DNA from 3 places in the Paenibacillus sp. CMM36 genome. Region 2 is predicted to be linked to each of the others. Evidence: riboswitches for the same ligand, from Rfam matches in the RefSeq annotation. Region 2 holds a riboswitch; each other region holds the start of a gene.

Region 1 (8,074 bases), on a different contig from region 2:
CTGGTAAAGCGGTTATTACAGCGACCTATAATGGCAAAAAACTAACAATTAACGTACAAGTGGGCCTTGTAGACCGTCTGGAAACAGACTCGCGTGTAATTGCGCTTGGTGCTCAGGAAACGAAGCAGCTGAAAGTAACAGGAGTTAAGAGTGGTGGTACAAAAACAGATGTAACCAAGGATGCCACCTGGACAACTAGCAATGTAAAAGTGGTTGAAGTTAGCGAAGGTTTGATCAAAGCGAATGGTAGTGGTAAGGCAACTGTGACTGCTTCATATGGCAAGCAAAACATTACGTTTACGGTAGAAGTGGACGTAGCGCAAAAGATTGAAGCGGATGCAATCGCGCTATCGCTCAAATCTGGAGATCAAAAAACCATCGCGATTGTGGTTAAATCGAGCGATGGTAAAGAAAAGGATGTTACAACCCAAGCTGAATGGAAAACGTCCAATTATAAGGTAGCCACTGTTAAAAAGGGTCAGGTTACCGCGGTCAGCTACGGTAAAGCTAACATTCAGGCGAAGTTCGGCGGGAAGATAATCAGCGTACCTGTAGATGTTGATACGCTTAAATATTTGCAAACAGACGAAGTCGCCTTGAATTTGAAGGCAGGACAGCTGGCTAAGGTTACGGCTACAGCCACGTATAAGGATGAGTCGGAGAAGGATGTTTCCAAACCGGCTGTCTGGTCCTCGTCCAGAATTATTGTGGCGACCGTCAAAGACGGTAACATTAAGGCACAGGGCAAGGGCAAAGCAGTAATTACTGTGAAATATGCAGGTAAAATGACGAAGATACAGGTAACCGTTCAGTAATCTGTAACCCGACTAAAAAGAAAAAGAGCAAGCATACGTCCAGCGACGATATGCTTGCTCTTTTCTTTATAAGGGCGAATTCTCTTTCCCTAGGACAATGTAGGGGAGAGGTAGTCGCCTTGTTTTATAGAGGAAAAGTAATTGGTTTAAAGCTTAGAAATTACGACTTATTCTTCTTGATTGATGCGTTGCGTGTAAGTGATTCGGTCAAACGCTTGCCAGTCGGCGTCTGAGCCAAGCCGCCTTTGGCGGTCTCGCGGTGCTTCGACGGCATCGCGCTGCCGACTTCAAGCATCACGTCAATGACTTCGTCAGACGGAATAGCGCTGCGCACACCCGCCAAAGCCATGTCCGCTGCGGCAAGCGCAGTCACGGCTCCCAGGCCGTTGCGCACGATGCACGGAATCTCCACGAGTCCGGCGACGGGGTCGCAGATTAGGCCGAGCGTGTTCTTAAGAGCGAGGCCTACGGCGTGAACAGCCTGTTCAGGCGTACCACCGCGTAGCTCGACCATAGCGCCAGCGGCCATCCCGATAGCTGAGCCAATCTCAGCCTGACAGCCTCCCTCCGCGCCAGAAATGAAGGAGTTGTTGGCGATCACGTAGCCAATGGCTCCAGCGGCGAATAGGCCGTTCACCATATGCTCATCATCCCAGCCGAACCGTTCCTGCGCACTGATGAACACACCAGGGATAACCCCACATGAGCCTGCGGTAGGAGTGGCGACAATGCGACCCATGGATGCATTAACCTCCGACACGGAGAGGGCATAAGCCATGGCGAGCGCAGAGGCATCACCGGAGCAGGTTTCCCCTGACCGCAGATACTCGGCCAGGCGCTTGCCGTCGCCGCCCGTCAATCCACTGCGGGATACGGTGTCTTGTGTCTGACCGCGATGAACGGCTTCCTTCATGACTTCATAATAATCAGACATTTGTCGAAAGATTTCTTCCTCCGTTGTATTCGTTTCTTGTACCTGCTCTTGAATCATCAAGCGGCCAATCGTGGTGGATTCTTCAGCGCATAAAGCGCTGATCTCATGCAGATGGCTAAACCGCATCGGATTCAGCTCCTTTTTTCAAATTAATCATCTTAATTTCATACATATGAGGTAAAGAACGCAGTTCCGCAATCAGTTCAGCTGGAGCAGAACTGTCCGTTTCAATGGCGGTGAGTGCTTCACCATCCCGGCCTTTGCGATCTACGTGCATATAGGCAATGTTAATGTGGGCCGCGCCCAGCGCTGAAGTTATTGCGCCCAATGTACCGGGCTTATCCGAGTGGAGAAGCACCAGCGTAGGCAGCTCCCCGGTCAGATTGACCCGGAATTCGTTGAGTTGCTGGACATGGATGCTGCCGCCGCCGATGGAGGAGCCCAGCAGTGTGCGCTGATCCTCGCCCTTCCACAACTCGAAACGGACGGTGTTCGGATGAGGAGCGGGGAGTCCACTGACGGCGAATTCCACGGTCATCCCGGCTTGCTCGGCCCATTGCTCGGCATCTGGAATCCGGTGATCGTCCGTATCGTAATTAAGCAGTCCTGCGATGAGCGCCAGATCCGTACCGTGTCCTTTATACGTATCGGCAAAGGAGCCGTACAGTGTCATACGGGCACGGTCAGGCTGCGCCCCGAGCCAGTGCCGGGCAACGCGTGCGAGTCGCACCGCGCCTGCGGTGTGTGAACTGGAAGGTCCGGTCATGGCCGGGCCGATAATAGAAAATACATCTTTGAAACGCATGGTGTGGCCCCCTGTATGTTCTAATACCATACTATATGGTATTTCCGCGTCTTTGCGCGGTTATGACGGTTCCTAATGCTGACGCACAATGTGAGCACAAAAAAGGACAGGATAAGGAAGTTTCCCTTATCTCTGTCCTCGTTACCTGAGAGTTTCGTGCGGTGTTCTTACCGCCTTACCCCTTGGGTGGCTTGCGCTCTCTCCAGAGTTGCGTCAGATGACGATACATGGACCTGAGAGATTATCCGCCAGCCGGGTGCTGGCGTCTTGCTCCTTCGGTGCCGCCAGAGTGTAAGCCCCCTGGACAGACTCTCCCGTCATCTTCATTCGCGTATACCGTTCTACATGTCTTTCTTAGCGTAATGTATGACGTGCTCGGTGTCAATCACAGGGTTTAATTTTTACATAAACAGGTGCATTTCCAATAAAAAAGATTAAAGTTTACATAATTATGGATGAAATCAGGAAGGAATTAGAAGATTGGCGGCTAATCTGATAGAGGACAAGTACATTTATGGAAATCATAGGAGGGATATTGACGTATGGTAAAAGGCTTGCGGTTCACAGGTTCACGCTTAAAAGGGATGCTGCATCTAGCAGCGATCGCATCACTGCTGATCGGGATCTTCGTTCCGTTCGGTCAGGTCAAGGCAGAGGGAGCATTGACAGTAGCCGAAGCACTTCAGGGCCAAAGCAGTGGAGGTACGGTGACGGTAGAAGGTTATATCGTCGGACATGCTACCGGATCGAAAACGGCTAACTTTTCTTCTCCGTTTGCGAATGATTTTAACGTACTGATTGCCGACCAGGCCAATGAACGTAGCACGTCTAATCTATTGGATGTGCAGCTGACATCTGCGTACAGAGGGCAATTTGGGTTAACAGGTCATCCTGGACTGGTCGGCAGCAAAATTCGCGTGACAGGTACGCTTGGTGCCTACAATAATTTTGGTGGAGTAAAAAGTCCAAGCGCTGTGGAACTGGTGAGTGGAAGCGAGCCGGGGGAACCAGGTGAACCTGGCGAACCTGAACCTGGCAACCCGGGTCAACCCGGTACTACATTGCCGGATGGAAAAGGCAAAAAGGTGCTGTTCGATAATACGCACGCACAGACGGCTGGTGCAGCAGATTGGGTCATTGAAGGCGCCTTCTCCGACTTTGCCAATGGATTACGTAATGTAGGCTTTACTGTGGATCAATTGAACCGCCCTATTCCTTTTACTTATGGAGAACAGGCCATAACCTATGATAAGCTGCGCCAATATGATGTGTTCATTATTGGTGAAGCGAATGTTGCCTTTAAGGCATCCGAGCAGGCTGCCCTGCTGCAATACGTGAATAACGGAGGGAGCGTCTTCTTCATCTCCGATCATTATAATGCAGATCGTAACAAAAACCGTTGGGATTCCTCCGAGGTTATGAATGGCTACCGTCGTGGAGCCTATACTAATCCGGCCAAAGGCATGACTGCAGAAGAGGCTGCATCACCGGCAATGCAAGGATTAACAAGCTCCGATTGGCTGGCGGCCAACTTTGGCGTTCGTTTCCGTTACAATGCGCTCGGTGATGTGAATGCTACCGACATTGTAGCCGCAGATCAATCTTTCGGTATTACCAAGGGTGTGCGCTCGATTGCCATGCATGCAGGATCTACGCTGGCTATTATTGATCCTACCAAGGCTAAAGGCATTGCTTATATCCCTTCAGGCACGAAAAAATGGGGGAATGCGGTAGATCAGGGGGTTTATAACGGCGGGGGCCGTGCGGAAGGACCTTATGCCGCTATCTCCAAGGTAGGCCAAGGCAAGGCGGCATTCATCGGTGATTCTTCCCCTGTAGAAGATGCTACACCGAAATATGTGCGTGAGGAAAACGGACAGTCGAAGAAGACATATGATGGCTTCAAAGAAGTGGATGATTCAACCTTCCTGGTGCAAACGGTTCAATGGCTTGCATGGAAGCAGGACTACACGAAATTGTCTGATGTGGCAGGTTTGACTCTGGATCAACCAACGAAGCTTCTGCCATTCGAAGAGCCTGCGGCGTCCACGGAACCACATCCTGAGCCTTGGTCTGCTCCGGCAGCAGGCTACAAATGGTACGATCCTAGAACATTCAAGTCTGGCTCCTATGGAGCGGCTTCGTAAATTATATTGTCAGGAGCTCAATGTGAGCTTGGGTTAGTTAGTCGTTTGATCCCTGCTGAGGGATCAGGCGACTTTTTTTGTGATGAAAATTAACCTGTGGTTGGTTATTTCATTACATTTTGTGCCAGAAAGGCCGCACTATTGCTGGATCATTGATTTTTTAAATGATGTTGATAGCATAATCTTAATTGATATATCCATATACTGGTGATAGGATGTATTCAAATTATTCCGACAAAAACGGTATGTAATGTTCATGAGAGGTTTTAAACATCAAACATGGTGAGAATAAGCGGGACAAGACCATGGAGAATGGAGGAAGCGCGCATTGAATACCGAACCTGTGTTGGAAATTAAAGGATTATCCGTATCTTTTCGCATCCAGGATCAATATCACCCCGCAGTCGACCATCTGGATCTGACGGTCAACCCCAATGAAGTGCTGGCTGTAGTCGGAGAATCCGGCTGTGGCAAAAGCGCGTTAGCGCTTTCGATCCCGCAACTGCATGACATGGAACGCACGCGTGTAGAGGGGGAGGTCTTTTTTAAAGGAACGGACTTGAACCGTCTTTCCTCAGGGCAAATGAATAAAATCCGCGGAGCGGGAATTGGCATGATCTTTCAGGACCCGTTGACAGCACTCAACCCGTTGATGAGCATTGGCAAGCAGATTGAGGAAAATCTCGATTATCATACGTCACTATCTACGAAGCAAAAAAGGGAACGTGTGCTGGAGCTGCTGGAAAGTGTAGATATACCGAATCCAGTGCGTGTGTATGATCAGTATCCGCATGAACTGTCAGGAGGGATGCGGCAGCGTGTGATGATCGCGATTGCCATAGCTTGCCGACCTTCTCTTATTATTGCAGATGAGCCGACGACTGCGCTCGATGTAACGATCCAATCGCAAATTCTCGACTTGCTCAAACAGCTTCAACAGGAGACTGGGAGCGGTATTATCCTGATTACGCACGATCTTGGTGTTGTGGCAGAAGTAGCCGACCGCGTGGTGGTCATGTATGCCGGAGAAATCGTGGAGAGCGCTGATGTTTTTGAATTATTCAGGCATCCACAGCATCCGTATACGCGTTCTTTGCTTGCTTCCATGCCGGGATCGCATACCAAGGGGGAATCACTGCATGTCATCGGCGGCATTGTTCCCTCATTACAAGATATCCCCCGCAATAGCTGCCGCTTTGCTCCACGTATTCCCTGGATTCAGCAGAGGGTGCATGAAGACCATCCCCAATTAAATGAAATTTCCCCTGGACATTGGGTCCGTTGTACATGTTATCAGCATTTTCATTTTGAAGACGAGGCAAAGGGGGAGGCTGCTCATGGCACTACTGGAGTTAAATGATTTGAGGGTGCACTATCCGGTGCGCGGTGGTTTCTTCCAGCGTGTTATCGAACAGGTGAAAGCAGTGGATGGCGTGTCGATCAGCATTGAGGCAGGCCAGACCTACGGGCTGGTGGGGGAGTCTGGCTGTGGGAAAACGACGACAGGCAGGACGATCATCGGTCTAAATAAGCTGACGAGCGGACGGATTTTGTTTAAAGGAAAGGACCTTGCAGCTCTAAGTAGTAACAATCGTCATCCATTGCGTAGAGATATTCAGATGATTTTTCAGGACCCATACTCTTCGCTTAACCCGCGTAAGCGCGTATTGGATGTCATTGCTGAACCGCTGCGAAATTTTGAAAGGCTGAGTAGTGAGGAAGAACGGAGAAAAGTACAGACGTTGCTGGAAAAGGTCGGCTTGAACGCCGATGCAGCCTATAAATATCCGCATGAATTTTCCGGGGGGCAACGACAGCGGATCGGGATCGCGCGTGCGCTGACATTAAACCCCAAACTGATCATTGCTGATGAGCCAGTGTCAGCACTGGACGTTTCCGTGCAGGCACAGGTGCTTAATTTTATGAAGGATGTGCAGCAGGAATTTAATTTGACGTATTTGTTCATCAGCCATGATTTAGGTATTATCCGCCATATGTGCGACCAAATCGGTATTATGTATCGGGGCCGTCTAGTGGAGCAGGGGAGCGAGCAAGATATTTATGAGCGTCCACAGCATCTGTATACCCAGCGCCTCATTGCAACCATTCCCAATATTGATCCTACAAAACGGCTGGAAAATGCTCAAAAAAGGCAAATGCTTTTATCCTCCTACAAAACAGAGCTACCCAAACATCTAGACGCGAGTGGAAAACCGTTTGCACTAAAATCAGTAAGTCCATCCCATCAAGTCGCGCTACCATAAGGGGGGTACAGAAATGTGGAAATTTACACTGCGTCGGCTACTGGTTATGATCCCTCAACTTTTTGCACTGAGCGTGCTTATATTTTTCCTGGCTAAGGCTATGCCGGGGGATGCCCTGACAGGACTTATTACTTCGACACCCAATCTGAATCCGGCCGCACTGGAAGAGCAGCGACAAAGACTGGGACTGAATGACCCGGTGTGGATGCAGTATGGGAACTGGCTCGTCCAGCTTGCTCACGGGGATCTGGGCAAATCTTATGTACATAAAATTAGCGTTACCGATCTGATTGGCAGCCGTCTGGGGAACACGTTCTTTCTGGGCGTAGTCATTCTGGTTCTGACGTATCTGATCGCCATCCCGCTCGGCGTACTCAGCGGTCGTTATCAGCATAGTCTGCTGGACAAAACTGTAGTGGGCTATACCTATCTCAGCTTTGCGACACCTCTATTTATACTCGCGTTGCTGCTGCTGTATGTATTCGGCTTCAGGCTCGGATGGTTTCCAACCAGCGGCAGTGTGGATGTAGGTGTGGAGCCGGGGGCATGGTCATATTACGTGAACAAGTCGTATCATCTCATTTTACCGGCGGTTACAGGCGCATTGCTCAGTACAACGGCTACGATTCAGTATTTGCGCAATGAGGTCATTGACACAAGACTGAAGGATTTTGTGAAAACAGCGCGTTCCAAAGGGGTGCCCGAAGGTAAAATTTATTCCCGCCATATTTTCAAAAACTCTCTATTGCCGATTGCTGCCTTTTTGGGCTATGACCTGACGGGAGTCATTGCAGGCAACATTTTTCTTGAATCTATTTTCGGTTATCCGGGGTTGGGCCAATTATTTCTTCAGTCCATCACTCAACGGGACTTTTCAGTCGTGAACGCGCTGGTCATGATTTCTGGCTTCTTGGCACTATTAGGGACCCTTTTATCTGATGTCATCCTGAGCAAGGTCGATCCCCGCATTCGAATTGAATAGCGAACAAGTCTAGAGAAAGGGAGGGATTATGGTGTCTATACAGGTGGAGGAGGTCTTCACGCCGGAAATCATTCATAAATCACCATCCAGTTGGTCTGTACTGCGTCGTGAGCTGGTGCGTGACAAA
Region 2 (8,074 bases):
ATATGGCATGGTGGATATGATGAGCCATGTATTTGAACAGTATTTTCACAATGTTAAAAATACACCGTTGCAAGATCGTATGTGCTTTTCCGTGCTGCAAACCGTAATCGAAACTGCACCTAAGCTGTTGGAGGATTTGCACAACTACGAGCATCGCGAAACGATTTTATATGCCGGAACGATTGCTCTTAACGGAACACTGCAAATGGGCTACTTCGGGGACTGGGCTTCGCATACGATTGAACATGCATTATCTGCTGTATATGATATTCCTCATGCTGGCGGTCTGGCGATCCTATTCCCCAACTGGATGAGACATACGGTGGATCAGGATGCTGCACGCATGAAACGGCTGATGCTCAGCATGTTTGACTTAGACACCGTAGATAAAACAGATAGAGAAATCGCTTTGGAGGGTATTGACCGTCTTAGTGCATTCTGGACAAGTCTCGGTGCCCCTTCCACCCTGGCCGGTTACAATATTAATGATGAGCAATTGGAAAAAATCGCAACCATTGCAGCCCGTGAAATGGAATATGGAGGCTTCGGTAATTATAAAAAGCTGAAACAGGAAGATATTTTAGCTATTTTGCGTGCATCGTTATAACATTCAAAAAGGAGTGTCCTCAAGCCTGTGATGGCTGAAGGCACTCCCTTTTGGAATTTATGAATTAACTGTTTGTCCCTTTTCTTCTACTTGAATAGCTGCCCCTACACTGGCACCTGCAAGAATGCCCTTTTTCTTACTAGAATTCAGAGAATCCATATAGGTTCGGGTTTCTGCAACGACAATGCCTGATAAGCCGAGCAGTGCAATCAGGTTCGGGAAAGCCATCATTGCGTTAAAGATATCTGCCAGCAGCCAAATCGCATCCAGTTTAATGAACGCGCCCCCGCCAACGAGTAGAATGAACAGATAACGGTATGGCTTAATCCACTTGACGCCAAGCAAGTATTCAACACAGCGTTCCCCGTAATAGTTCCAGCCGAGCATGGTGGTGAACGCGAACATAATCAGAATAATTGTGAGCAGTTCTGCCCCCAGCGGGAATGCGCTGGAAAATGCTTGCTGAGTCATCAGGCCCGCATCGGTAGGCCCGCTCCACACACCGCTAACCAGTAGCGTCAACCCGGTCATCACACAAATAACCATCGTATCAATAAACACGCCTGTCATGGAAATCAGCCCTTGTTCCGCAGGCCATTTGGTTTTGGCAGCTGCGGCTGCAATCGGTGCGCTTCCCAATCCGGCCTCATTGGCAAAAATACCTCTGGCTACCCCACTTCGCATCGCCAGCATAATCGTAGCTCCGGCAAATCCGCCCGTTGCCGATGTAGTTGAAAATGCCGAATGGAGCACCAGCGCAATTGCGGCAGGAAGCTGGTCAGCAAACCGAATCAGTACGATGAGACAGATCAGTACGTACAAGCCTGTTTTAAAAGGAACGACCTTCGTCGATACCTTGGCAATACTTTTGAGTCCTCCAATAGTAACCAGTCCTGTGAGGATAGCAATAATCAGTGCCGTTACAATGGGCGGAACACCAAAACTGTTTTCCGTCGAAGATACAATCGCTTTGACCTGTGGAAACGTTCCAATCCCGAACAACGCTACCAGCATGCCCGAAAAAGCAAACAGCATCGCCAGCGGTTTAAAACGGCGTCCCAGACCTTTCTCAATATAATACATCGGGCCGCCGGAAAATTGTCCATTCCGATCCTTCACCCGGTATTTTACCGCAAGTACACCTTCCGCATATTTCGTCGCCATCCCAAAAAAGGCTGCAACGACCATCCAGAACAAGGCACCCGGCCCGCCCAGCTTAATGGCTGTCGCTACGCCGACAATACTTCCTGTGCCAACTGTAGCCGCTAGCGCCGTACTCAAAGCCGCAAAACTACTTACATCCCCGCTGCCTTCATTCGGGGCCTTACCGATCAGCTTGATCGCCAGGGGCAGGCGGAATACCTGCAACATTTTCAGACGTATGGTCAGCCACAACCCCGTTCCCATGACAAGAATGATGAGAGGCGCCCCCCATATCCAACTGCTAATCGCTTCTAACACATGTACCAAATTCATTTCAACCCGCTCCTCCAGCATATTAGAAAACAAAAAAGAGTCAAATCAGCTGATTCGACTCCTGGAGAGGTTAAAGGCACGAAAAAATACAACCATCTTGTGCAGGTTTCTGCCTCTAATAGCTCATAAAAAAGCCTAGGGCATTCCCTGTCACAGGTTATTCGCGTCTCTGTCCTTTTGCCTGAGAGTTTAAGCAGATGTTCTCTGCGGTGCACCTTCGGCGCCCAATTAAGGGTCTCTCCAGAGTTCTGTCCGTTTACGGTCCCCGCTTGTGGCTGTAAACAGCCTAAGCACCTGAGAGTTTTGCCCCTTCGGTCGGAACTTTCGTTCCATCTCCCGCAAACATCAACCAGACATATGAAATTTTTATTCATTATACAGAAAACTTTCAGCTTATTACAAGTGAAAAGTTTGTGAAGCCCTCTGAAATATTATTATGTCTATCAAAAAAGCGGGTACAGCAGATTGCATCCTTAGGATGTCCTCTGCTATACCCGCCCGAGACGATATGAAATTACAATTCTTCACCATTGGTTGCTATCACATTTTTATACCAGTTAAAAGAGTCTTTTTTGGAGCGTTTGAGCGTTCCGTTACCGTCATCATCCAGATCAACGTAAATAAATCCGTAGCGCTTGGACATTTCGGAAGTAGACATGCTCACGAGGTCGATAGGGCCCCAGCTGGTGTAACCAATCAGATCAACACCGTCAGCAATCGCTTCCTTCATTTGGACAATATGCTGACGCAAGTAATCAATGCGATACGTGTCATGCACAGAGCCGTCCTCTTCCACCTTATCATATGCACCCAAGCCATTTTCCACGATGAACAGCGGCTTTTGATAGCGATCATAAAACGTATTCAGTGTAACACGCAGGCCGATCGGATCGATCTGCCATCCCCAGTCGGAGGACTGCAGATACGGATTTTTCACGCCGCCAATCAGGTTTCCTGCTGCTTTCTCGCCTTCTGGACCTGCCGATACGGTCAAGGTCATGTAGTAGCTAAATGAGATAAAATCAACCGTATTATTTTTCAAAATTTCGGCATCGCCGGGTTCTGTCTGGATCACAATATTATTTTCTACAAAATAACGATTCATATAGTTGGAATATTCCCCACGGGCATGCACATCCGTAAAGAATAGGTTCATCTGATTTTCATGCTGGGCTTTCAGTATATCCGCTGGGTTACACGTATGTGGATAGCTTTCTATACGTGCCAACATACAGCCGATCTGAGCACCCGGGATGATCTCATGTCCCCGTTTGGTTGCCAGTGCACTAGCTACAAATTGATGATGCAATGCTTGATATATCGCTTGTTGTTTGTTTTCTACACGGTCAATAACCACACCGCCACCGGTGAACGGACTCATGGTCATTACATTGATTTCATTAAAGGTCAGCCAGTATTTTACTTTATCCTTATAGCGTGTAAACACCGTTTCGGCATAATTGACGTAATGCTGTATGACTTCACGACCCAGCCAGCCATTATACTTCTGAGTCAGACCTAGCGGTGTTTCATAATGTGACAATGTTACCAAGGGCTCAATATTATATTTGCGCAGCTCATCAAATACATTGTCGTAGAATTGCAATCCTGCTTCATTCGGTTCGTGATCATAGCCATTCGGGAAAATCCGCGACCAGTGGATGGACATACGAAATACTTTAAAGCCCATTTCAGCGAACAATGCAATATCTTCTTTGTAGTGGTGGTAAAAGTCCACACCTTCACGTTTTGGGAAACGGGCATTGACTTTGCCTGCCAAAATGTCTTCGAGTCGCTCGGACGAAATCTCTATAGCGTGATCGTTCTTACGTTCCGCTTTGGGTACATAAGCAATCATGTCTGCGCTGGACAAGCCTTTTCCATCTACGTCAAAAGCACCTTCCAATTGGTTGGCTGCAGTTGCCCCGCCCCACAAGAAGTTTTTCGGAAATCCTTTTAGCATCTTCGTCATGGTATAAAGACCTCTTTCCGTATATAAGATTTTTACTTTGGCCTAAGTAATCCCATCAAATGCTGCAAATGTGAATCCATACCTAACGGTAACCGTTCTCCTTTGAAATGCATTGACAGATGCTTTAAAATAGATGTAATGCCCTCATAAGCATCCTAATTGTTGTAACGCGTTTCATGTCAAGTATTTTTTTCTTATGTGAGGAGAAGCACCATGTCGAATCTTGATCAAATTGCAAAACTGGCGGGCTTTTCCAAGGCTACGGTATCCAGAGTATTAAATCAGTCCCCCCATGTCAGTCATGAAACAAGAGCTAAGATTTTGAAAATCATGCAGGAATTAGATTATGTTCCTAATCGGAATGCCATTTCCCTATCCAAGGGTCAGACGCTTCAGATTGGTATCATCACTTCAACGATTAATGAAATTGTTCTTGCTTTTCTGGACAGCTTTGTAGAAATCGCCGGACAATATGAATTCCAGACCATTATTTATACTTCGGGAGAAGACAAAAAGAAAGAGCTTCAAGCTTTTGAAGATTTAAAAAGAAAAAGAGTCGACGCGCTGGTCATCATTTCCTGCGTGAATGACACTGATTTTTTGAGTACCTATTGTAAATATGGCCCAATCGTGGCCTGGCAACGAATGGAGCATACCGATATTCGCTCCGTGGCAATGGATCAATATGAAGGTTACATGCTAGCACTAAAGCATTTGATACAAAAAGGCTATACTCGTATAGCCAATGCTTTTGGCCGTCCGAGCAGCATCAATACCCATAGCAGACAACGAGCCTATGAACAGATCATGAGTGAGCACAATCTGCCAGTGTTGCAACACTGGAATCACTCTTCAATTTATAATATCCGTGATGGCGAACAGGTCGTACGGGATTTGTTACAGCATCGGGGGGAATTCCCAGAGGCTATTTTATGTGCTAACGATTATGTAGCTGTGGGCATTCTCTGCGAAGCACGCAGACAACGGCTGAACGTACCGGGAGATCTGGCGATTGTTGGGTTTGATAACACGGAGCTGTCGCATACGTTGGGGATTACAACGATTCAAAATCCTATCATGGCTCAAGCACAAAATGCTTTTTTCATGCTTTCCCCCCAGCTGATTGGACGCCAAATGGAGCTTCATTCGCTAGAGTACAGCCTCATTGAACGTACGACCACATAAGGTAACGCTTTACTTGCAAATTAGGCAAAAGGGTCTTGATATAAAATGTTTTTTGTCGAAACAGAATAAAAAATGTTGAAATCGCTTTTTTTTGTGCTACAATAGCACTATATCGAAGGATTGTGACCGGTGATGCGGGCAATGCCTGAGTTCAATTGAGTACTATTGCTAACAATAGTATTGAATTGTGCTTAGGCATTTTTTATTGGTAAAGGATGGGAGGGGGAACTTCAATGATTATTGAGAAGGTGCTCAATAACAACGTCCTATTGACTAAAAACGATAAAGGCAAAGAGGTCATCGTGATGGGAAGAGGTATTTCCTTCAAAAAGGTGGCTGGCGATCAAGTCGATGATGATAAAATAGATAAGATTTTCATGTTAAATGAAAACGAGTTCACGGCCAAACTAACCGAGCTGCTGAACGATATTCCTGTATCTCATCTGGAGGTCGTGAATGAAATCGTAACCCATGCAACAGAAGTGTTGGATACGGAGTTAAGCGATAATATTTATTTAACGTTGACCGACCATATTCATTTTGCCATACAACGGCAAGAAAAAGGACTGGCACTCCAAAACGCGATGCTGTATGAAATTAAACGCTTTTACAAAAAAGAATTTGCAGTTGGACTGGATGCTCTCCAAAAAATTGAAAATACGCTCGGAGTAAAATTGGGCGAAGATGAAGCGGGATTTATTGCATTGCATATGGTGAATGCACGGATTGACGGTAACGAAATGAAATCTACACTGAAAATGACTGAGATTGTCCAACATATATTGAACATTATTACGTACCATTACGGGATTGTGCTAGATGAGTCTTCTTTTAGCTATTCGAGATTTTTGACACATTTGCAATATTTTGCGATGCGAGTGATTCGTAAAGAAGTCATTCACAGTGGTGAAGAATTCTTGTACAACCAGGTGAAGCAGACGTATACCGAAGCTTTTGCTTGCGCCCAAAAGATCAATGAGTATCTGGAAAAAACATACGATCAATATTTAAGCAAGGATGAATACGTATATCTAACTATCCATATTCATCGGGTAACTGAGCGTAATAACATATAAGACTAACAACTTCATACCCCTCATCGTTCATGGATTGTGACTGGTAAGGCAGGCAAAACCTAAACTGATGGTGAAATCGACGTTCCCTTATAGGAAGAGTGCGCAGTTTTCACCACGAGTTTAGGTTTTTCTTGTTTACAAGGTTAAAAAGATGCATGCCGGCGCATCTTAGCAACAAATGTAAACGGTAAACCCTATCAGTAGCAAGAATAACCCATAAGGAGTTCTAAATATGAGTGATAAAGAACTATCTAAAAAAATAGTGACTCTCGTTGGCGGCGAAGAGAATGTCAATTCCGTATTCCATTGCGCTACACGCTTGAGATTTAAATTAAAAGATCGCACAAAAGCAGACAAAGCTGCACTGGAAGCAACACCTGGTGTCATTACAGTGGTGGAAAGCAGCGGCCAGTTCCAAGTGGTCATCGGCAACAATGTAGGTCAAGTATTTGAGCATATGATGGCAGAAACGAATTTGCAGGATGCAGACAATCCTAATGCCAAAAAGGAAGAATCTTCCGAAAAAACAAATGTTCTCGGCAAAGCGGTCGATATCATTTCCAGCATTTTCTCACCTCTCTTGGGTGCTCTTGCCGGAGCAGGTTTGCTCAAAGGGATTATGGCCTTAATTGCGTCGCTTCATTGGATTGATACTACAAGCGGTACGTATCTCATTTTGAACGCCGCTTCGGACAGCGTATTTTATTTCTTGCCTATATTCCTGGCTATTACTTCGTCCCGTAAATTTAAGACAAATGCCTTTGTATCGGTCGCAGTTGCTGGAGCACTCGTGTACCCGGATGTTATTGCAGCGGTGGATCATCCGGCAAAACTGGCTTTTCTCGGGATTCCAATCATTCTGATAAAATACAGTTCCAGCGTAATCCCAATTATTCTCGCGGTATGGGTACAGTCCTATGTGGAACGTTGGTTTAATTCCTTTGTTCATCAATCGGTTAAAAACATTATCGTCCCTATGCTATCACTGCTAGTTGTTGTTCCGTTGACGTTTTTGGCCTTTGGTCCAGTCGGTAACCTGATCAGTCAAGGCTTGGCGAACGGTTTTACATGGGTATACAATTTAAGCCCATTGATCGCCGGAGCTGTGGCTGGTGCATTCTGGCAAGTGTTTGTTATTTTCGGTGTACATTGGGGCTTCGTTCCTATTATGCTGTCCAATATTCAAACATTGGGTTATGACACGATGCTTCCAATGCTTACAGCAGCCGTACTTTCTCAAGCCGGTGCAACACTGGGGGTATTCCTGAAATCACGAAATACTCAAATGAAGGCTTTGGCGGGTTCCTCTACACTGGCGGCTGTATTCGGGATTACAGAACCAACGATTTATGGTGTAACTTTGAAATTGAAAAAACCTTTCATTTATGCTTGCATATCCGGTGGTATTGGGGGCGCTATTATCGCTTCTGGCGGAGCGACTGCAAAATCCTTCTCCCTGCCTAGTTTACTGGCGCTGCCAACTTATTTTGGAGCTGGATTCTTGTGGGTAGTCATCGGTTTGCTCGTTGCCTTTGTACTCGCAGTTGTGTTGGTTATGATTTTGGGCTTTGATGATCCAAAAGAAGAAACTGCAAAAACAGAAGCTGCGCCTATAAAGAAAGAAGTGACAATCGAGAAAGAAATTCTCGTAAGCCCACTGCAAGGTAAAGTATTGCCTTTGGAACAATCTTCTGATGTTGCTTTTGCTTCAGGTGCTATGGGGAAAGGAATCCTTATTGATCCTACAGAGGGTGTGCT
Region 3 (8,074 bases), on a different contig from region 2:
GTGGACACGATCTCCTCGCGTTCCAGCATCTTGTCAATGTACTCACTTGAAATATGTCCTGCATCCAGCAGGATTTGTCCAGCCATACGAATCGCCTCATATTTGTCTTTGGCGGTTGCATTCATTTTTACTTTGTCTATCGTCATAATACTCACGGTAGGTTCCTCCCTGTCCCTAATTTACTGTGGAAAAATCCAGCTAGCTCACTCGATATATAATTGACAATATGATCCCTGCTACCGTGTTCCAGTAGCGTAACCATGTCTTCCTGCAAGAGTAATGCACTAATCTCGCTCAATACCTCCAAGCTTTCTCTCGGCAGCTCACGAGGTCCCAACATGAGCAGCACGCATTCTACCTGTTCGCCTGTATCCGCCAACAGCGGCTCTGCCAGCTTATACAAGGTAAGCGAAGGTTTGCGAATATAGTGGCTACGCGTATGAACTAAAGCAATGGAGGTATCAGAGATCACCTGACTACCTTGGCGCTCTCTTTCCATGAGTTGTGCAGCAACCGCAGAAGGCTCTGTAACATTCCCCCGCCCCGCCTCCAACATGCATATAGCCTCTACGGTCGCCGCCATATCCATGCCCTGATTTTCCAGCGGGTACACTTGAAATTGCTGTACAATGTGTACAATTTCATCGAGACTTTTCCGCAGACCGGTAAGCCACTCCATGTCCTGACCGGGCTGAACGACGTGTTCCTGCTGATGGTCATCAGGATGATTGAGTGTAATATGCTGGATAAATTGACGCAGGCGATCACTCTCCTCCTGCGTCAGCAGCGGGCTGATCTTAAGATAGCGATCTGGTTCAAGCGGTAGCTCTACTGTCGAAATGATCAGATCATAATCCTCCTTGGGGATCCGCGCCGCCTCGTACCATGAGGCCCTATCCACAATTTTGATCTGTGGCAGCTCTTTGGCGAGCCTTGTTGCCAGAAGTCTGGATGAACCAATGCCGCTCGTGCAGACTACGATGGCCCGCACCTCCCGCCGCAATTGTCGCAGCCGCTCCAGCGAAGCGCCGAAATGCATGACGAGAAATCCGATCTCTTCATCAGGGACTTTCATTTCTGTCATGTCCGCCGCAGCCTTTTTCACTGAGTCGAATAAGCTGCTGTAATCCTTGCGGATTTGCTGAAGGAGGGGATTACGAATCGACTTGCCTTCCTTCAAACGTTTGAATACCGGAGCCATATGGGCAATCAGTCCTTCACGCAGAACACGGTCCTCTTCCAATGGCGTGCCTGTTTCTTCCTCCACACGACGAATCAACTCATGAACCGACTCCAGCAGTACAAGATCATCGAGCGGCAGCAGCCGGGTAGAATGATCCTCGGCATCACGGAACAGCAGCCTGAAATAAGATCGTTCCGGGTCCGGAAAGTTAATATCCAGCGCCGCTGACAATTCTGCGCATATGCGTTCTACCATAGCTGTACGCAGCATGATATTCTCATCCGAATCTGTTTTTAAATAGGAGAGAAGAGGATCCATAACATACCCGAGTCGTAGACGTGCCAGCGAAACGCAAATCTGAATCAGCAACTCCATATATTTGCTTTCCACCATGTTTTCCAGCCACTTTTCATGGGGCTGCCAGAGGGCCTTTTCCACGATCAGCAAGTTCCCTCTGCCAATCATCTCCAGCAATTTGTCGGAGACACGAGTCACAGAACGAACCTCTCCCTGGCTGGAAAACAGATCAGATTCATCCAAATGTTCGAGGGCCAGCTCGGAAATCGCCCGTCTTTTGTCTATCTCCCGTCCGGTAATCTCGACACCATATCCCCGTCTGCGGACAAGCACGAGCCCTCGATCTCCGATCCAGTCTTGTAATTCGTCCAGATCATGACTGACCGTAGTTACCGTGACTTTCAGATCTGAAGCCAGCGCCAGCAGCTTGATCGGCTCCCGTGTATCCAGCAGCATGCAGAGAACCACGATCTTTCTCTCCTCAGCCGAATATTCGTCTGGATTCGTATACAGCAATTGCTTTCGCAGGCATACAAGCTGAGCTGGGTCTGCATCTATACAGATACCAATCCCTGACTTTTTCTCCAGCTTCACCTCATGAGTTGCCAGCCAATGCTCGACTGCGCCCAGTTCCCGATGAACCGTCCTTGTGCTGACATTGATCTTCGTGGCAATTTCCCCGGCAGTAACCTCTTTGGACTGCTCCAGAAGATATTCCACGATGTCACGTTGTCGTTTCGTAATATTCATAAGCGCATACCGTTCCTTCCCAAGCTCATCCCTCCAGCAGGAGACGTACACTGCATACAGTCCGCCTGACTATGACGGGGATTAAGAATCGGATTTCAGACGTTCAACCAGCGCTTCGTATTCAGGACTCTTCAGAAAATTGTCAATGGAAATGTGTTCAGCATTCGGGACTACTGTTTTAGCCCGGTCTGTCAACGTTTTTTGCGTAATGACAATATCCGCATCCTGTGGAATTTCACTGATTGCCGTATTCGTAACTGTTACGCCTACGCCCGCCTGCTTCATTTTTTTGCGTAAAATCGAGGCACCCATCGCGCTTGAACCCATACCTGCATCACAGGAAAAGACAATCTTGTTCACTTCGGATTTATCCTTGAGCGTTCGATCTGCGACAATCTCGGCAGCACGATCAGATTCGTGGTTATCTTCCATTACAGTGGCGTTAGCACTGGCACTCTTGCTTTGATTTTTCATATCTTTCAGGCGAGATGCAGCTTCCTCCAGCCCCTCTTCTTGTTGCTTACCTGTCTTGAGTAACACTGCTGCAACAGCAAAGGATACGACCGCAGCAGCGATCACCCCGCTCAGCATTGGCAAATATCCACCTTTTGGCGTCATTAGAAAATAGGCGATGATACTACCCGGTGAAGGAGCAGCAACCAGTCCGGCACCTGTCAACATGAAACAGAAGGTTCCCACAACACCGCCAGCTATAGCTGCAAGAATCAGAATCGGCTTCATCAAAATATAAGGGAAATAAATTTCATGAATCCCGCCGAAAAAATGAATGATGACTGCGCCAGGAGCTGACGACTTCGCAGAGCCTTTGCCGAACAGACAGTAGGCCAGCAAAATACCAAGCCCCGGCCCAGGGTTGGATTCCAGCATGAACAGTACGGATTTGCCTGTTCTTGCAGCTTCCTCCAACGCAATCGGACTCAATACTCCGTGATTCAGCGCGTTGTTTAAAAATAATACTTTTCCGGGCTCAATAATGAGGTTGACAAGCGGCAATAGCCCCGCGTTCACGAGGAACTGTACCCCTGCCGACAACACTTGACTGATCATTTGTACAACCGGGCCGATCGCCACATGGGCAAGCAGTGCTAGAATGGCACCGATAATCCCGGCCGAAAAATTATTGACCAGCATTTCAAAGCCTGATCTGACTTTGCCTTCAATGGCCTTGTCGAACTTCTTCAATATCCACGCAGCCAGCGGACCAGCTACCATCGCGCCCAGGAACATCGGGATATCGGCTCCTACTATGACACCCATCGTCATGATGGCACCGATCACACCTCCACGCTGTCCGTGAATCATCGTGCCCCCTGTATAACCAATCAGCAGCGGCAACAAATAATTTTTCATCGGATCAACCAACTGTGCAAAACCTTCGTTCGGGAACCATCCGGTCGGAATAAAGAGTGCCGTAATCAACCCCCACGCAATAAAGGCTCCCATATTGGGCATAACCATACCGCTAAGAAAACGGCCAAAACGCTGTACGGCGACACGAGTGCCTCCTTTTGAACTTGGCTTTGCGTCCAATGTACTCATATTCAAATCCTCCTTGTAGGTAAGCATCACTACCTTTTCTTAAAATTCATACTAAATGACAGCGCTATCTTCATCAACGAAATGAAAACGTACTTTCGTCATGAACGTTGATGACAACATTTAAATTTAAATTATCCAGGAAGATATTATACCTGCATAATTCTTCTTAATATGACCTGTAGCTATAGAAATTAGTCGAAAAACCGCGCTGGATTATGTATGATTCCTATATGGGGACAACCCACTATATCAGAACAACACACGTAATTACGTTTTCATAAAAAAGACAAAAAAATAGCCGCTACGTCAAATCATAGCGACTATTTTATACAAAAATCGAGCAAACTAACGATGCTCTTATTCAATTAAAAATCAATATAAAATTCCGAATAACACGCTATTATTTCATGCTGCATTGCTCTATTTATTACTCCGAAATCAACTGCTCATACTGATCCGCCGACAGTAGTTTGCCCAATGATTCCTCCACATCTTTATCCATCTCTACTTCTACCATCCAACCTTTGTCATATGGAGATTCATTCACTAGCTCAGGTGTACCTTCCAGCGCTTCATTCACTTTTAATATGGTTCCCGTCACCGGAGCAAAAAGGTCGGATACCGTCTTCACCGATTCAATCGTACCGATCTCCGCTCCCTGCTCAATCGTTACTCCCGCCTCAGGTAATTCTACAAAAACAATATCACCCAGTTGGTGCTGTGCAAAGTCTGTAATACCAATCCGCACCGTTCCATTCTCTGTCCGCTGAACCCACTCATGTTCGTCTGTATACCAAAGTTGCTGCTTCACTTCACCCATTCTGTTCCCCTCACTTCCATATGAATAAAATCGCATTTGCTCACCTGTATTAGACAGGTTAAGATTATGACAATAAGAACACTCATGTCAATAATACTAACAAAAATACTTCATATTACCTCCTATAGTGCTCTATATAAAAATATAATAATTTATAACAAACGCTTACATATCCTTATTTATATATTAAATGTTTTTTCTATTGTTTTTGATGACATTTTTATTGACATTTTGAATGAATTTGCGTATTAATGGGTTATAGCAAATACTTTGGGAAACACCCGACAACTGCAAACGCGGATGAACGCAGAGGGAGAGACTGCCAAAAAGATTCGCATAGCTGTTGCCGCTTGTGAGACAGTTGTGCACGCGAATCGGATCAAGTTGTTATCTGCAAAGCCAGGTAATATACTGCTGATCCCGAAGGTAGCGCCGAAGGAGTAAGCCTGCATTGCAGGTGAATCTCTCAGGCAAAAGGACCTCTGCCGGACGCATCTCTGGAGAGCATTCGCTATTGGAGCGGATCACCCAAGAGGAAACCCGGTACATACCGGGGTAACTTTCTGGTATCAAGGACAGAGCTGAAAAAAGAGTATAGACTGCTGTCTATACGTTTTTTTCGGCCTGTCTTTTTTGTTTAGCCGATTACACCGGATAGGAGTGGAAACATGACTAATTTGCGAAAAACACCGCTATATTCATCCTACGGGACGCAGTCTGGGGTTCGTTGTATTGACTTTGGAGGCTGGGAGCTCCCCGTTCAGTTTAGCGGCATTCAAAAGGAGCATGAGGCCGTCCGGCAACGTGCGGGTTTATTCGATGTATCGCATATGGGTGAGTTTTTGGTTGAAGGCAAAGAGGCCGAAGCTTTTCTACAAAGGGTGACCACGAATGATGTCAGCCAGTTGGAACCAGGTCAGGCACAATATTCACTCCTGTGTTACCCCGATGGAGGTGTAGTAGACGACCTGCTTGTTTACTGCAAAGGACCGGAACGCTACATGCTCGTTGTGAACGCCTCCAACATTGATAAGGATTGGGATTGGTTACTTCGTCATGTGCCTGCATCCGTTCACATGGAGAATGTGTCTGATGCAATAGCATTGCTGGCATTGCAGGGACCGGAAGCAGCACGTATTGCCGCAGCCGTGGCAGATACGGATATTACGAATCTGGCATCTTTCCACTTTCATGAGAACGTGCCATTGTTCGGAGCAAAAGCACTCGTCTCACGAACCGGATATACGGGCGAAGACGGTTTTGAATTTTACGTACCTGCCGCGGAAGCACCCGCCGTATGGGAGGGTTTGCTTCGTTCCGGTGAGTCGTATGGGCTGATTCCCGCTGGACTTGGTGCTCGGGATACACTACGCTTTGAGGCTCGGTTGCCGCTATACGGACAGGAGTTATCTGCCACAATTTCACCACTCGAAGCCGGTCTGGGTTTCTTCGTCAAGCTGAATAAAGGAGATTTTATCGGTAGAGAAGCACTTCAGCGTCAAAAAGAACAAGGGGTTCCTCGTAAATTGATCGGGCTAGAAATGATGGACCGCGGTATCCCACGCGCCCATTATCCGGTATTCGCAGAAGGACAACACATCGGTGAGGTCACAACGGGGACTCAGTCGCCCTCCTTGAAGCGTAATCTGGGCCTCGCCTTGGTGGACAGTCGTTTTAGCGCCCTCTCCACACCACTGGAGGTTGAGATTCGTGGCAAACGCCTGCGTGCCGAGGTGGTGGCAGCCCCCTTTTATAAGCGCCCACGCTGATCTTAAACTCTCCTTATTTCTATAAAGCAAACATGTCAGATATGTATTTCCGGGTTTTCATCTCACACTTTTTTATTAGCTCATTTACGGATTTAAAATTTTGCTTTTCGAAAGGAGCCAGAACCTATGAAGCAGCATCGTTATCTCCCTATGACTGAACAGGATCAAACCGAAATGCTGCGTGTGGTCGGTGTATCATCCATTGATGATTTATTCAGTGACATTCCAGAGGCCATTCGATATCAAGGGGAACTCCCTCTTTCTTCTCGACTCGATGAGAAAGCCTTAACCCGTCACTTGACCGAGCTGGCCGGACACAATGCCAATACAGACACACATGCCAGCTTTCTTGGCGCAGGAATTTATGATCATCATATTCCGTCCGTCATCCAGCACATCACTTCACGCTCAGAATTCTACACTGCCTACACCCCCTATCAGCCGGAAGTAAGCCAAGGCGAGCTACAAGCCATTTTCGAGTTTCAATCGTATATTTGCGAATTGACGGGCATGGCTGTAGCTAATGCCAGCATGTACGACGGAGCGACTGCACTGGCGGAAGCGGGCTCACTGTCCGCCGCAGCTACCCGCCGTAAACAGCTTATCGTATCGAGGTCCGTCCATCCAGAGGCACGTCAGGTATTGGCAACCTATGCACGCGGATTGAATTTGGACATCGTGGAGATCGGCTGTTCGGACGGTGTAACGGATGCTGATGCGTTAGCGGCGGCCGTATCGGAACAGACCGCGGCTGTTTTGGTCCAAAGCCCCAACTTTTTCGGAGCCGTGGAAAATCTACAGCCGATGGCTGACCTCATCCATGCACACAAAGGTCTTTTGGTCGTCAGTGCCAACCCACTGGCACTTGGCTTGCTGGAGACACCCGGCAAACAGGGCGCGGATATTGTGGTAGGAGACGCGCAGCCACTTGGCATCTCCTCTTCTCTCGGCGGTCCGACCTGTGGATACTTTGCCGTTTCTCAGGCACATATGCGCCGTATCCCCGGCCGTATTGTGGGTCAGACCACTGATCGCAATGGTAAACGCGGCTTCGTGCTGACCTTGCAAGCGCGCGAACAGCATATCCGCCGCGAAAAGGCCACCTCTAACATTTGTTCCAATCAAGCGTTGCTAGCTTTATCTGCATCTGTGTACTTGTCCGTCATGGGGAGACAGGGCATCCAGGAAGTAGCCGAGCTGAATTTGCATAAAAGCCGCTATGCGTTAGAACAATTGCTGAGCTTGAAAGGCGTAACTGCCTCATTTCACGCACCGACCTTTAACGAGTTTGCCCTTAGGCTGCCTGAAGGTACGGATGTGAGCAAACTTCAGGACAATCTGTTAGCTGCTGGATTTATCGCAGGCTATGATTTGGGCCGGGACTATCCGGAACTTGCGGGTCACATGCTGATTGCCGTGACGGAGCAAAGAACCAAAGAAGAGATCGACCAATTTGTACACACCTTGGAGGGATTGCTATGACACACACCGGACCGGACCAGAAACAAGAGCTGTTGAAGGAACACGATCAAGCGCTCATTTTTGAATTGAGCCGTCCGGGTCGCATCGCTTATTCCCTTCCCGAGTGCGACGTTCCTCGTCGCCCGGTGGCAGAGCTTTTGCCGGATTATGCGCTGCGCAGCGAACCTGCGGCATTACCCGAGGTATACGAAGTAGATGTTATTCGCCATTATA

The links. A riboswitch is a leader RNA that binds a small molecule or an ion and turns the genes downstream of it on or off. The one in region 2 is predicted to bind glycine.
Region 1: another riboswitch for glycine. It lies ahead of sdaAB (L-serine ammonia-lyase, iron-sulfur-dependent subunit beta); the one in region 2 lies ahead of ACWA2B_RS12300 (alanine/glycine:cation symporter family protein).
Region 3: another riboswitch for glycine. It lies ahead of gcvT (glycine cleavage system aminomethyltransferase GcvT); the one in region 2 lies ahead of ACWA2B_RS12300 (alanine/glycine:cation symporter family protein).

Annotation. Positions count from the first base shown of each region.
Region 1 is NZ_JBSEDY010000003.1:14,348-22,421, forward strand. Features, by position in the region: gene ACWA2B_RS07430 (Ig-like domain-containing protein) at 1-815, shown strand, start outside; gene sdaAA (L-serine ammonia-lyase, iron-sulfur-dependent, subunit alpha) at 976-1,875, opposite strand; gene sdaAB (L-serine ammonia-lyase, iron-sulfur-dependent subunit beta) at 1,865-2,554, opposite strand; glycine riboswitch at 2,766-2,881, opposite strand; gene ACWA2B_RS07445 (DUF6359 domain-containing protein) at 3,097-4,701, shown strand; gene ACWA2B_RS07450 (ABC transporter ATP-binding protein) at 5,030-6,061, shown strand; gene ACWA2B_RS07455 (ABC transporter ATP-binding protein) at 6,039-6,965, shown strand; gene opp4B (oligopeptide ABC transporter permease) at 6,979-7,947, shown strand; gene ACWA2B_RS07465 (ABC transporter permease) at 7,976-8,074, shown strand, end outside.
Region 2 is NZ_JBSEDY010000005.1:64,043-72,116, forward strand. Features, by position in the region: gene ACWA2B_RS12295 (iron-containing alcohol dehydrogenase) at 1-607, shown strand, start outside; gene ACWA2B_RS12300 (alanine/glycine:cation symporter family protein) at 665-2,083, opposite strand; glycine riboswitch at 2,243-2,337, opposite strand; glycine riboswitch at 2,356-2,432, opposite strand; gene ACWA2B_RS12305 (glycoside hydrolase family 1 protein) at 2,598-4,055, opposite strand; gene ACWA2B_RS12310 (LacI family DNA-binding transcriptional regulator) at 4,269-5,240, shown strand; gene licT (BglG family transcription antiterminator LicT) at 5,474-6,316, shown strand; gene ACWA2B_RS12320 (beta-glucoside-specific PTS transporter subunit IIABC) at 6,549-8,074, shown strand, end outside.
Region 3 is NZ_JBSEDY010000007.1:140,883-148,956, reverse strand. Features, by position in the region: gene ACWA2B_RS15770 (PTS sugar transporter subunit IIA) at 1-155, opposite strand, end outside; gene ACWA2B_RS15765 (BglG family transcription antiterminator) at 152-2,230, opposite strand; gene ACWA2B_RS15760 (PTS mannitol transporter subunit IICB) at 2,312-3,790, opposite strand; gene gcvH (glycine cleavage system protein GcvH) at 4,218-4,610, opposite strand; glycine riboswitch at 5,003-5,102, shown strand; gene gcvT (glycine cleavage system aminomethyltransferase GcvT) at 5,279-6,379, shown strand; gene gcvPA (aminomethyl-transferring glycine dehydrogenase subunit GcvPA) at 6,506-7,861, shown strand; gene gcvPB (aminomethyl-transferring glycine dehydrogenase subunit GcvPB) at 7,858-8,074, shown strand, end outside.